2 regions of the Agromyces ramosus genome follow, and region 2 is predicted to be linked to the other one. Evidence: predicted binding sites of a transcription regulator. Region 2 holds the regulator's gene; the other holds the start of a gene.

Region 1 (5,935 bases), 1.2 Mb from region 2:
CGAAGCGCTCGACCTCGGGGTTGATCGTGTGGTCGGCGCTCGAGACGATGCCCCAGCCCGGCTTCTGCTTCCACGCCGCCGCCGAGGCCGGCTCCCCGAACGCGACTGCGGTGAGCGGCCGCTGCGACACCGCGAGCACCCGCGCCGTCTCTTCGGGCACGCCGGCCGCGAAGACTGCGGGGAATGCGTCGATCTCGACCGAGACATCCGTGCCGGGCTCACCGCCCGCAACAGGGTACGGCGTGTACACGAGGTTGGCCGCGAGGTCGGAGTCGGGGAATCTCCCCTGCAGCTGGCCGAGGCTCTCGCCCTCGTCGAGGGCGTAGCCCGAGACGTAGACGAGCCCGACGACGTTCTCGGCGACGCCGGCGACCGTGATCACGGCGCCGCCGTATGAGTGGCCGGCGAGCAGCACGGGGCCGTCGATCTGCTCGACGAAGGCGCGGATCGAGGCGGCGTCCTCGACGAGGCTGCGGTTGTAGACCGGAGGCACGCGAACGGTGTGACCCTGCTCGAGCAGCGCGGCGGTGACGGGGGCCCAGCTCGCGGCATCGGCGAACGCGCCGTGCACGAGCACGATCGTGGGAGTGGCGGACATGAGATCTCCTTCAGAGATTCGACGGGCATGCGTCCGCAGGGGCGGCGACCGCCCGTGCGGCGTCGCGTTCCCGGTTGGCTCCAGCTTGGTCCTCACTGCCATTCCTCGTCCGGTCGCGCGCGGCCGGGTATCCCTCGCTTTCGGACGGATGCCGCCGACGATGCATGCCGCCACGACCATCACGCGTCGGCGGGGGGGGGGGGGGGGCGAGCCACGCCGTCGTCGACTGATCAGTCGACGACGGGCTCTGTCGACCATTCGCCGTCGACGAACCAACGATCCTTCCATTCGCTCGACGGGATCGCGGTCGCGACCCCGATCGACTCACCTTCGACGATCAGCTGCTGCCGTTCCGCTCCCGCACTCCAGGTGATCCCGATGTTCCATCGACAGAAGCATGCCTGCTCGTCACCCTGGCCCATCTTGGCGACGACGATGTCGAAGACCTCGGGATCGTCCTTCGCCACCTGATACGGGAAGTCCAACGCGGGATCTGCCAGCTCGAGCGCCGGTGGCCGACCGGCGAAGTTCGTCGCAAGGGAGGTCACGCCCATTTCGCCTCCGATCGCGAGGCATTCGTGGATCACTACCATGTCCTCCTGCGGCGTGATCGGTTCGAAATCCACCAGGTCGATCGAGTGGATGACGACGGTCTCGTCGCCGCTGCCGTGCAACGTGAGCTCGAGCACTCGTGCGGTGGTCGGGAGCCCCCCGTGCTCGACGATCCACTCGCCGTCGAATTCGGCGAGCTGGGCCGGCAGGCCGTCGTCGACCGCGACGACTGAAACGTCGTCCAAGAGCGACGCGGGGAGTGCATAGCTGTCACACTCGCTCTGGGAATCGTCGACGATGACCTCGAGCGGTCTCGTCTCGAACGGACTGTCGAGGATCGGGGCCAGGCGGGCGAAGAGCCAGGCACCGAGCGCGCCGAGGAAGGCAGTGGCGACGACTCCGGTAGCGATGACCCACCATCGCCGCTTCGGCCGTGCGGCAGTCGTGCTCTGCGCCGGCTCGTTCGGGTTCGACCCGTCTTCAGTCGCCATCGCGCTCCCCCCGCGGCTTCGCTCGAAGGTCCCCCCAGCGTAGCGCCGGCGGTCCCCACGACGACAGGCCCGGCCCCAAGAACAGGGCCGGGCCTTCCGAGCTCCGGTACTTCGGTCCGGGTCTCGATACCCGCTGAGCGCTACTCGACCACCGGCTACGCGGCGAGGTCGATTGTGGCGCGCGGCACGGATGCCACGACGAAAGCGCCGTCAGCGGCATCCACCCGCACGCCATCGCCGTCGCCCAGCGCGCCACTCACGAAGAGGTCGGCGATGCGGTCGTCGATCTCGCGCTGGATCACGCGACGCAGCGGGCGCGCCCCGTATTCGGGCTCGTAGCCGCGCTCGGCGAGCAGCGACACCGCGGCATCCGTCACCTCGAAGGCGACCTCGCGAGCGGCGAGACGGGCAGCGGATGCACCGAGCATGAGCCGCACGATCTGCTCGAGCTGCGGCTGGTCGAGCTTGCGGAACAGCACGATCTCGTCGATGCGGTTCAGGAACTCGGGCCGCATGGCCTCGCGGAGCTTGCCCATGACGCGGTCGCGCAGGGCCTGCTCCGAGCCGAAGCCGGTCGTGTCATCGGCAGCCCCGGCGACGAAGCCGAGCGCACCCGACCGCGACGCCAAGAACTCGGAGCCGATGTTCGAGGTCATCACGATCACCGCGTTGCGGAAGTCGACCGTGCGACCCTGGCCGTCGGTGAGACGTCCGTCGTCGAGCACCTGCAGCAGCAGGTTGAACACGTCGGGGTGCGCCTTCTCGATCTCGTCGAACAGCACGATCGAGTACGGGTTGCGCCGCACGCGCTCGGTGAGCTGGCCTGCCTCGTCGTAGCCGACGTATCCGGGAGGGGCGCCGACGAGCCGCGACACGGTGTGCCGCTCGCCGAACTCGCTCATGTCGAAGCGGATCACGGCGGTCTCGTCGTCGAACAGGCTCGACGCGAGCGCCTTCGCGAGCTCAGTCTTGCCGACACCCGTCGGCCCGAGGAACAGGAAGCTGCCCACCGGGCGACGCGCGTCGCCCATGCCGGTGCGGTTGCGGCGCACGGCCTTGGCGACCGCGGTGACCGCGTCGTCTTGACCGATGACGCGCCCGTGCAGCTCACCCTCGAGGTCGCCGAGGCGCTCGCGCTCCGTCTCGGTGAGGCGGTTCACGGGGATGCCGGTGGCCCGCGAGATCACCGCGGCGATCTCAGCCTCGTCGATCACGGTCGAGCGGTCGGCCGAGTCAGCGGATGTCGCGGCGCGGCCGGCAGCCGTCACCTCGTCGAGCTTCGCCTGCACCTTCGAGATCTCGTCACGAATCCGCGACGCCTCCTCGTAGTGCTCAGCGCCGACGGCGGCGTTCTTGTCGGCCTCGAGGTCGGCGAGCCGCGCGATGAGCGCGGAGACATCCGTCTTCACTCCCAGCCGCAGACGCAGCCGCGCCCCGGCCTGGTCGATGAGGTCGATGGCCTTGTCGGGCAGCACCCGGTCGGTGAGGTAGCGCGCGCTCAGCTCGACGGCGGCGCGAAGCGCGGCATCCGTGTACTCGATGCCGTGGTGCTCCTCGTAGGCGGGCTTCAGCCCGTGCAGGATCAGCACCGCGTCTTCGATCGAGGGCTCGCCCACGCGAACCGGCTGGAACCGGCGCTCGAGGGCGGGGTCCTTCTCGATGGTGCGGTACTCCTTGAGCGTGGTCGCACCCACGAGGTGCAGCTCACCGCGCGCGAGGCGCGGCTTCAGGATGTTGCCCGCGTCCATGCCGTCGCCACCGCCGCTGCCGCCGGCACCGACGACGGTGTGCACCTCGTCGATGAACACGATGAAGTCGCCCTTGTGCTCGGCGATCTCGTCGATGGTCTTGGTGAGGCGCTCCTCGAAGTCGCCGCGGTAGCGGGTGCCCGCGAGCATGGCGGGCAGGTCGAGCGACACGACGCGCTTGCCGAGCAGCTGCTCGGGCACGTTCTCCTCGACGATCGCGCGGGCGAGGCCCTCGACGATCGCGGTCTTGCCCACGCCGGCCTCGCCCACCAGCACCGGGTTGTTCTTGGTGCGGCGGCTGAGGATCTCGATGGTCTGCTCGATCTCGTCGACGCGTCCGATCACGGGGTCGAGCTCGCCGTTCTCGGCGAGGGCCGTGAGGTCGGTGCCGAACTTGTCGAGCATCGGGGTCGCGGATGCCCCGGCGTTGCCGCCCGCGACATCCGTCATGCCCTCCTCGCCCATGCCGGGCTCGCCCATGACCGTCTCGCGGACGCTCTGCGTGAGCGCCTCGGCGGTGACGCCGGCGCGCGCCAGCACCTGACCGGCGGGGGCATCCTGCCCAAGCACGAGCGCGAAGAAGAGGTGCTCGGGGTCGATGTAGGTCGAGCCGGCCGAGCGCGCGACCTGGTAGCTGTGGAACAGCGCGCGGCTCGCGCTCGGCGTGATCGTGGCCGAGTTGATGTCGGCCGTCTCGCCCGCGGCGGGCAAGCGCGCCTCGGTCGCGGTGATGATGCGCTCGGGCGCGACGCCGATGCGCTGGATGGCCTGCGTGACCGCCTCGTCTTCGACGATCACGCGCAGGATGTGCAGGGCGTCGAGCTCGGTCTGGCCGCGCTCGAGTGCGAAGCGTCCGGCCTGCTGCAGGATGCCTTGCGTGCGGGCGGTCAGGAACCGGCTGAGGTCGATCGACCGCGCCTGACGCGCCTGCTCTCCCGCGAGGTACCGGCTGAGGAACTCGTCGAACGAGTTCGCGCCGGCTTCGGGGTTGAAGTCTTCGGGCACCAATCCTCCTTGGGAACTTGAGCTGGGTACGCTCAAGTTCAACGCGGATGGGGCGCGGGTATTCCCGATCGGCCGCCGTCTACCTGTCGCTCGCCCAGTTGCAGCGATTGTCACTACGACGGGACTAAACGACATGCTCAACACAGCCGTCCCAGTACGGGCAGGGCAACATCCGGTATCTGGGCAAGTGAGACCAAGATTCGATGCTTGCTACGAAGACATGGCACAGATGGCCTCGTACTCGTTGCAGGATTACTCGAATCCTTAGACATCGGACTCCCCCGACTGAAGACGGCTCTCGTTCGCGCGCAGCCAAGTTTCCCCATCAGCGAGCCCGTCCGACGTGGCTCATCGAAGAGCTGGACAGTAGTCTGAGCCCGTGGCCTACGTACCAGGGCAGGTTGTAAAGCCCAACGAAGTCTTGTCCCAGTACGGCTTCGCGACCACGGATCCCACGATCCCTGTCTTCCGCTCGTCGCCACGCGCAGATATCGAAACCGAGCTGTCCATGTTTGTGGGTCCGTGCACGTTGGACGAAGTCACGAGGAGCGTCCGGCGGCGAAACGTCCTAGCGTCGGATGCAGTCCGCCACGTGCTCGCGGGCGACCTACTTGATGCGGGCTTTATCGTTGTGCATTCGCCAAGCCTTGCATCACCGAAACACGTCTCGGTCTTCTCCGCGTCGCGGGCGGTACCATGGAACGACGTTGAGGTGGCCCGTTTCGAGGCTGCTTTCGCAAATTGGAGAGGGGGCCGTGCTCGTGGCAATCGCTAGCGCCGAAGTTCTCGATACCTACAACGGTCGAGCGACCCTTCTTATTGCTGACGGGTCGCTCCACTGGATGATTCTTGGTCAGGTTGAGCCCTTCGATCTCTGGTTGGAAGTCCCACTCACCTATGACGAGCAGGAGCAGCTGTCGCTGCAGGTGCCTGCTGACTTGGACACGTTCGTTACGTCACTTAGTGGGCGTGGTGCTCGCTTCACATTCTCGCTCGATGGAGAGCGCCTCGCGAAGCGCACTATCTCGATCGACCCCAGCACGCGCAGCATTGTCGCAGAAGGCGTCCTATCGCTGGTTGCCTTTCTCGAAGCAGCAGCGCAAGAGGCTGGCGCAGGCAGCAAGCGCGAGCTACTCACTGAGGCTAGGCACGAGATGAGCGAGCTCATCGGCTATGGCTATGGCCCCGTGACATGACTGAGCCCGGATGCCAGGCTTCGTCCACGGGCGCGATCTCTGAAAGACGAACTGCCTCAGTTCCTTATCCCTAGAGCCACACGCATCTCAGCAATGAGCGCATCGTCTACCCGCACGATAGTCGCGCTGTCGTCATCACCAGCTCTCGTGCGCAGTACGGCCTGCGCGGCTCGCTCTACGCTGGGTGGACCAAGGATCACGACGCCTGCCATCGCATCGTAGCGAGCTCCGCTGTGCGAATCCGCCTCTCGGATGAGGTTCCGATAGCGAAGCACTGCCTCTTCGTCCGGACTTGAATCCTCTGACATCACACCGCGTTCCTGCGCGAGCCTGTGCGTGCCGGCC
Region 2 (5,935 bases):
CTCATCGACGTCACCCCCCTCAGCCTCGGCATCGAGACCAAGGGTGGCATCATGACCAAGCTCATCGAGCGCAACACGGCCATCCCCACGAAGCGCAGTGAGACCTTCACGACCGCCGACGACAACCAGCCGTCGGTCGCGATCCAGGTCTTCCAGGGCGAGCGCGAGTTCACCCGCGACAACAAGCCGCTCGGCACCTTCGAGCTGACCGGCATCGCGCCGGCTCCGCGGGGCATCCCGCAGATCGAGGTCACCTTCGACATCGACGCCAACGGCATCGTGCACGTGTCGGCGAAGGACAAGGGCACCGGCAAGGAACAGCGCATGACCATCTCCGGCGGCTCCTCGCTGCCGAAGGAGGACATCGAGCGCATGGTCCGCGACGCCGAGGAGCACGCCTCCGAAGACAAGAAGCGCCGGGAGTCCGCCGAGACCCGCAACCAGGCCGAGCAGCTCGTGTACTCGATCGAGAAGCTCATCAAGGACAACGACGACAAGCTCCCCGCAGACGTCAAGTCCGAGGTGCAGGGCGATGTCGACGCGCTGAAGAGCGCACTCGCCGGCGAAGACGACGACGCGGTGAAGACCGCGTTCGACAAGCTCACGCAATCGCAGGGCAAGCTCGGTGAAGCCATCTACGCGCAGAGCCAGGCGGCCGACGCCTCGGCCAACCCTGGCGAAGACGCGAACGCGTCGGGCACCGCGGGCGAGCCCGAGTCCGACGAGGACGTGGTCGACGCCGAGGTCATCGACGACGAGGAAGACAAGAAGTAGCCATGTCCGACGAGCAGAACCAGAACCACGAAGAGCCGGTCATTCGCGACAAGCGCAAGGTCGACCCCGACACGGGTGAGGTTCGTCAGCCGGATGCCGCAGCCGAGGAGGCACCCGAGCAGGGCGCTCCCGAGGCGGCCGACGGTGCGACGGATGCCGCGGCATCCCATTCGACGGAATCGGCTGACGCCGAGGCCGACGACGTGCTCACGGTCGACGACATCCTGAACGCGGCGAACGCCGAGGTTCGGGAGCCGAGCGACGAGCACCTCGCCGACCTCAAGCGTGTCACCGCCGAGTACGCGAACTACCGCAAGCGCACGGAGGCGAACCGTGAGATCGAGCGCGAGCGCGCGGTCGGCGCGGCGGTGGCGGTGCTGCTGCCCGTGCTCGACGACCTGCACCGTGCCGAGAAGCACGGCGACCTCGAGGGCGATGCGCCGTTCGCGACGATCGCGGCGAAGCTCCGCGGCGCCGTCGAGAAGCTCGGCCTCACGCCCTTCGGCGAGGTGGGCGAGCCGTTCGACCCGCAGCGCCACGAGGCGATCTTCCAGCAGCCGTCCGACGAGGTCGACACCGACACGGTGGCCGACGTCGTGGAGACGGGCTACATGCTCGGCGGCACGCTGCTTCGCGTGGCGAAGGTCGTCGTCAAGACGCCGCAGTAGGCACCTCCCGCAGGCCGGGTGGCGTTGGACGCCCGACGCCACCCGGCCGGCGTGATTTTCAGACAGACTTTCAGCAGGACTCGAGAGAGGGGGTGCCGGTGGCCAGCCAGGATTGGTTCGACAAGGACTTCTACCAGCTGCTCGGCGTCTCCAAAGACGTGAGCGACGCAGACCTCAAGAAGGCCTACCGCAAGCTCGCGCGCAAGTACCACCCCGACTCCAACCCGGGCGATGCGGCTGCAGAGGCGAAGTTCAAGGAAATCAGCGAGGCGCACTCGGTGCTCTCCGATCCCGAGCAGCGCAAGGAGTACGACGCGATCCGCGCCATGGGGTCCGGCGCCCGGTTCACCGCCCCGCGCGGTGGAGGCGCCGGCGGTGGCTTCGAAGACGTCTTCGGCGGCATGTTCGGCGGCGGCCCCGGTGGCCGACAGACGTTCCAGCAGGGCGGCGAGTACGACGACCTGCTGGGCGGCCTCTTCGGCGGCGGGCGCTTCGGCCAGACCACGGGCGGCTATCGCGGGTTCGGCGGTCCCTCGAAGGGTCGCGACGTCATCGCCTCCACGACGCTCGACTTCATCACGGCCACCAAGGGCGAGCAGATCACCCTCGAGACCTCCGACGGCCGCCCCATCACGGTGCGCATTCCCGCCGGGGTCGCCGACGGTCAGAAGATCAAGCTTCGTGGCAAGGGCCACCCGTCGCCCGACGGCGGCGAGGCCGGCGACCTGATCCTCACCGTGCACGTGCGCAAGCATCCGGTCTTCGAGCGCGACGGGCTCAACCTCCGCGTGACCGTGCCCGTCACCTTCGCCGAGGCCGCACTCGGCGCGACGATCCAGGTGCCGACGCTCGGGGGCGACCCCGTAAAGCTCCGCGTCGCTCCCGGTACGCCGGGCGGCCGCGTCCTTCGCGTGAAGGGCCGGGGCGTGCAGACCTCCAAGGGCACTGGCGACCTGCTCGCCGTCGTGCAGGTCGCGGTGCCGTCCCACCTGTCGAAGTCCGCCGAAGAGAAGCTCGCCCAGTTCGTGGCCGAGCTGCCCGACGAGAACCCCCGCGCCGAGCTCATCGCGAAGGCCAAGGGCTAGGCCATGGACATGAACGAGATGAGCCCGCTCTTCGTCATCTCGGTCGCGGCCGAGCTGGCCGGCATGCATCCGCAGACGCTGCGCCAGTACGACCGGCTCGGCCTGGTCTCGCCCACGCGCACCGCCGGCAAGTCCCGGCGGTACTCGATGCGCGACGTCGTACAGCTTCGCGAGATCGCGCAGCTCTCGAGTGAGGGCGTGAGCCTCGAGGGCATCCGCCGGGTGCTCGGGCTCGAAGACGAGGTCGCGAACCTCCGCACGCGGGTGCGCGAGCTCGAGGCGGCACTCGCCGACGAGATGCTCAACCGCCCCGGCCGGCGGGTGTTCGCCGCAGGCTCCCAAGGCGAGGTCGTCTCGCTCCGCGCCGGCACCCGGGTGCGTCGCGAGAACGCCGTCGTCGTCTGGCGACCGCTCGAGCGCGAGTAGCCGGCGGGCTCAGCGGCCCCAGGCCGAGGGCGGCGCCTCGACGACCTCGTACGGTCGCGAGCTCCAGTGCGTGCCGTACCCGTAGTGGCTCGAAGCCCACGCCGAAGCCCAGATCGCCTGCGCGGTGGCGTCGGCGGAGTCGCCGCGGGCGAGCGCCGCATCGACCGCGGGGTAGCGGCCCGACTGCAGGTTCTCGGCCGCGTAGTAGGCCGCCTCGATGAGGGTCGGGTAGCTGCCGAGCCCGGAGCCGCCGCCGGAACCCTGCCCGTTGTTCAGCGGGTTGTTGCGGTTCCACCAGTTGTCGGGGCCGTTCTCCTGCCGCATCCAGCGCATCATGAACGTGATGTTCTCCTCGGTGAGCGGCCAGCCGCCCTCGACGAGCACGAGCTTGGCCCAGTCGACGTTCGTGCCGCCGGCGACGAGGGTCTTCTCGCCGGTCGTGGCGACGTACGACTCGTGCGAGACGGCCGGGACGGAGACATCCGCAGCCACGTCGAGCTTCTGGACGTCACCCAGGTGCGGGGCATCCGCGGCGGCGAAGGGGAGCGCGTCACCGGCCTGCGGTGGCGGCACGAGGGCGACGCCGGCGAGCATGCCGAGCACCGAGAGCACGGCCGCGGCCGCGAGCGAACGCCTCGGCGTACGCGTTCGAGTCGGGGTGCGCGGCACGGGCGTCGCGATCTCTCGTCGCGCCGCCCGTCGTCCGCCGATCTGTGCGTCGTGCATGCGGCACTGAGGGTAGCAAACCCCGCCGGGAGCCGCACCCAGAGAGAAATCCGGCGTGATCAGGCACGCGCGCTCGACGGCGGGCGGCGGCGTACCCTTGGAGCATGCCCTTCGACTTCGGCGCACTGCGGCGCCGCCCCGACGTCGAGGGGCGTGGGCTCGAGGCGTCGGATGCCGCCGACCGGTTGATCCTCGATGAAGCGGCAGGGCTCATCGGCGATGCCGGACCGGGCGAGATCGTCGTCGTCGACGACTCGTATGGGGCGCTCGCACTCGGTGCCGCGGCGGCGGGAGCGCGGGACGTCCGCGTGCATCAGGACCTCGTCACGGGTGCCCGAGCGCTCGCCATGAACGCCGAGCACGCGGGCCTCGCCGGCGCCGTTCGGCCGATGCCGCTCGGTCCCGAGCTCTTCAGCCGCGCCCGGCTCGTGCTCCTGCGACTGCCGCGATCGCTCGATCGGCTCGACGAGCTCGCCGGCCTCATGGCCGGCGCCGCGTCATCCGACGTCGTGCTCGTCGCCGGCGGCCGCATCAAGCACATGTCCCTCGCGATGAACGAGGTGCTCGCCGCCTGGTTCGACCGCGTCGACGTGTCGCACGCCCGGCAGAAGTCGCGCGTGCTCACCGCCCGCGGACCGCGAACGCAGCGCTCGCCGGGCGCGCCCGGCTGGCCCCGGGGCGAACGGCACGACGACCTCGGCGTGACCGTCGTCGCGCACGGCGGCGTCTTCGCGGGCGCCGGCGTCGACATCGGCACGCGCTTCCTGCTCGAGCAGCTCCACGCTGCGGTGCCGGATGCCCCGACGGCCGTCGATCTCGCGTGCGGCACGGGTGTCGTGGCGGCGTGGCTCGCCCGCACGCGACCGGCCCTGCGGGTCACCGCAACCGACCGCTCGGCGGCGGCCGCGGCATCCGCTCGCCTCACCGCCGAGGCCAACGACCTCGCCGACCGGGTGCACGTGACCCAGGCCGACGGGCTCGAACAGCTGGGCGACGCAAGCGAGCGCCTCATCGTGCTGAACCCGCCGTTCCACTCCGAAGCCGCGCTGCACACGGGCATCGCCGCCCATCTCTTCGCCGATGCGGCGCGCGTGCTCGAGCCGGGCGGTGAGCTCTGGTGCGTGTGGAACTCGCACCTGCGATACCGACCGCTGCTCGAGCGCGTCGTCGGACCGACCCGGCAGGTCGCCCGCAACGCCAAGTTCACCGTCACGGCGTCGGAGCGAGCACGATGACGTCGGACCGCAGGAGCGGGAGTATACGCATCAAGCGTCCTGTTGTCGCCCATTTGCTCTCATTCCCCGTGCCGCGCAGAATTCCATCGGCCCCGCAATAGCGACGGCCAGGGGAGGATCCATGCACGACCGTCAGACGCTCACGCGCGAGCTGGGCTTCGCCGCCGCCCGGGGTGAGATCACCGCGAGGTTCCAGGCGCAGGTCGACGTGCGTCGCGGACTGGTGGTCGCCATCGAGGCACTGAGCCGCTGGCAGCATCCGCAATTGGGCGTCGTCCAGCCGAACGTCTTCATCCCGCTCGCCGAAGCCGGCGACGCCATCAACGCCGTGGGCGACGCGATGCTCGAAGCCGCCTGCCGTTACGGAGCGGCACTCGTGCGCGCCGGTCGCAGCATCGGCATCGCGGTGAACGTCGCGGCCGCACAGCTCTCGCAGCGACGGTTCGTCGAACAGGTGGCGCACCATCTGGAGAAGTCCGGCCTGCCTGCCGCGCTGCTGACGCTCGAGCTCACGGAGTCACGTCCGGCCCCGGCGTCAGCCGCTGGAACACTCGCGGCGCTCCGGAGCCTCGGAGTCGGGGTGTCCGTCGATGACGTGCGCACGATCGACGAGGCCGAGGTCCGCATCCGGTCTCTTCCCGTCACCGAGTTGAAGGTCGACCGCTCCGTGATCCAGCGGCTTCCGGATGACCCGCACGATGCTGCGGTCCTCGTCGAGTTCGCCAGGGAGCGCGGCCTGCAATCGGTTGCCGAGGGCGTCGAGACGCCACCGCAATGGCAGGCGGTGCGAGCGCTGGGATTCGACCGTGCCCAGGGCTATCTGTTCGGCCGTCCCATGACTCCGCGACGCATGACGGACCGACTCGCCGAGATCGCGGGCGCTACCGGCTCAGAGTGAGCTGTACGGATCCTCGTAGTCGTCGTCGGCCTCTGCTTCGCCGCCGTTCTCGCCGGCCTCGCCGCCGACGTCGATCTGGGTCCAGGTCACCGGCATCCCGGGCGAGAACAGGATGTCGATCCC

What was found. The regulator HspR, encoded in region 2, represses chaperone genes until heat shock. The targets are predictions, from matches to a motif close to AAGTTGAGTCNNNNNGACTCAACTT.
Region 1: the regulator HspR is predicted to act here: its motif matches at 4,409-4,433, upstream of QFZ26_RS12890 (ATP-dependent Clp protease ATP-binding subunit).

The regions. Positions count from the first base shown of each region.
Region 1 covers NZ_JAUSYY010000001.1:2,740,912-2,746,846, reverse strand. Annotated here, with positions in the region: gene QFZ26_RS12900 (alpha/beta fold hydrolase) at 1-598, opposite strand, end outside; gene QFZ26_RS12895 (hypothetical protein) at 829-1,641, opposite strand; gene QFZ26_RS12890 (ATP-dependent Clp protease ATP-binding subunit) at 1,797-4,394, opposite strand; gene QFZ26_RS12885 (hypothetical protein) at 5,150-5,590, shown strand; gene QFZ26_RS12880 (hypothetical protein) at 5,647-5,935, opposite strand, start outside.
Region 2 covers NZ_JAUSYY010000001.1:1,575,127-1,581,061, reverse strand. Annotated here, with positions in the region: gene dnaK (molecular chaperone DnaK) at 1-774, shown strand, start outside; gene QFZ26_RS07440 (nucleotide exchange factor GrpE) at 777-1,442, shown strand; gene QFZ26_RS07435 (DnaJ C-terminal domain-containing protein) at 1,541-2,527, shown strand; gene QFZ26_RS07430 (heat shock protein transcriptional repressor HspR) at 2,537-2,953, shown strand; gene QFZ26_RS07425 (hypothetical protein) at 2,963-3,679, opposite strand; gene QFZ26_RS07420 (class I SAM-dependent methyltransferase) at 3,784-4,914, shown strand; gene QFZ26_RS07415 (EAL domain-containing protein) at 5,036-5,812, shown strand; gene QFZ26_RS07410 (hypothetical protein) at 5,804-5,935, opposite strand, start outside.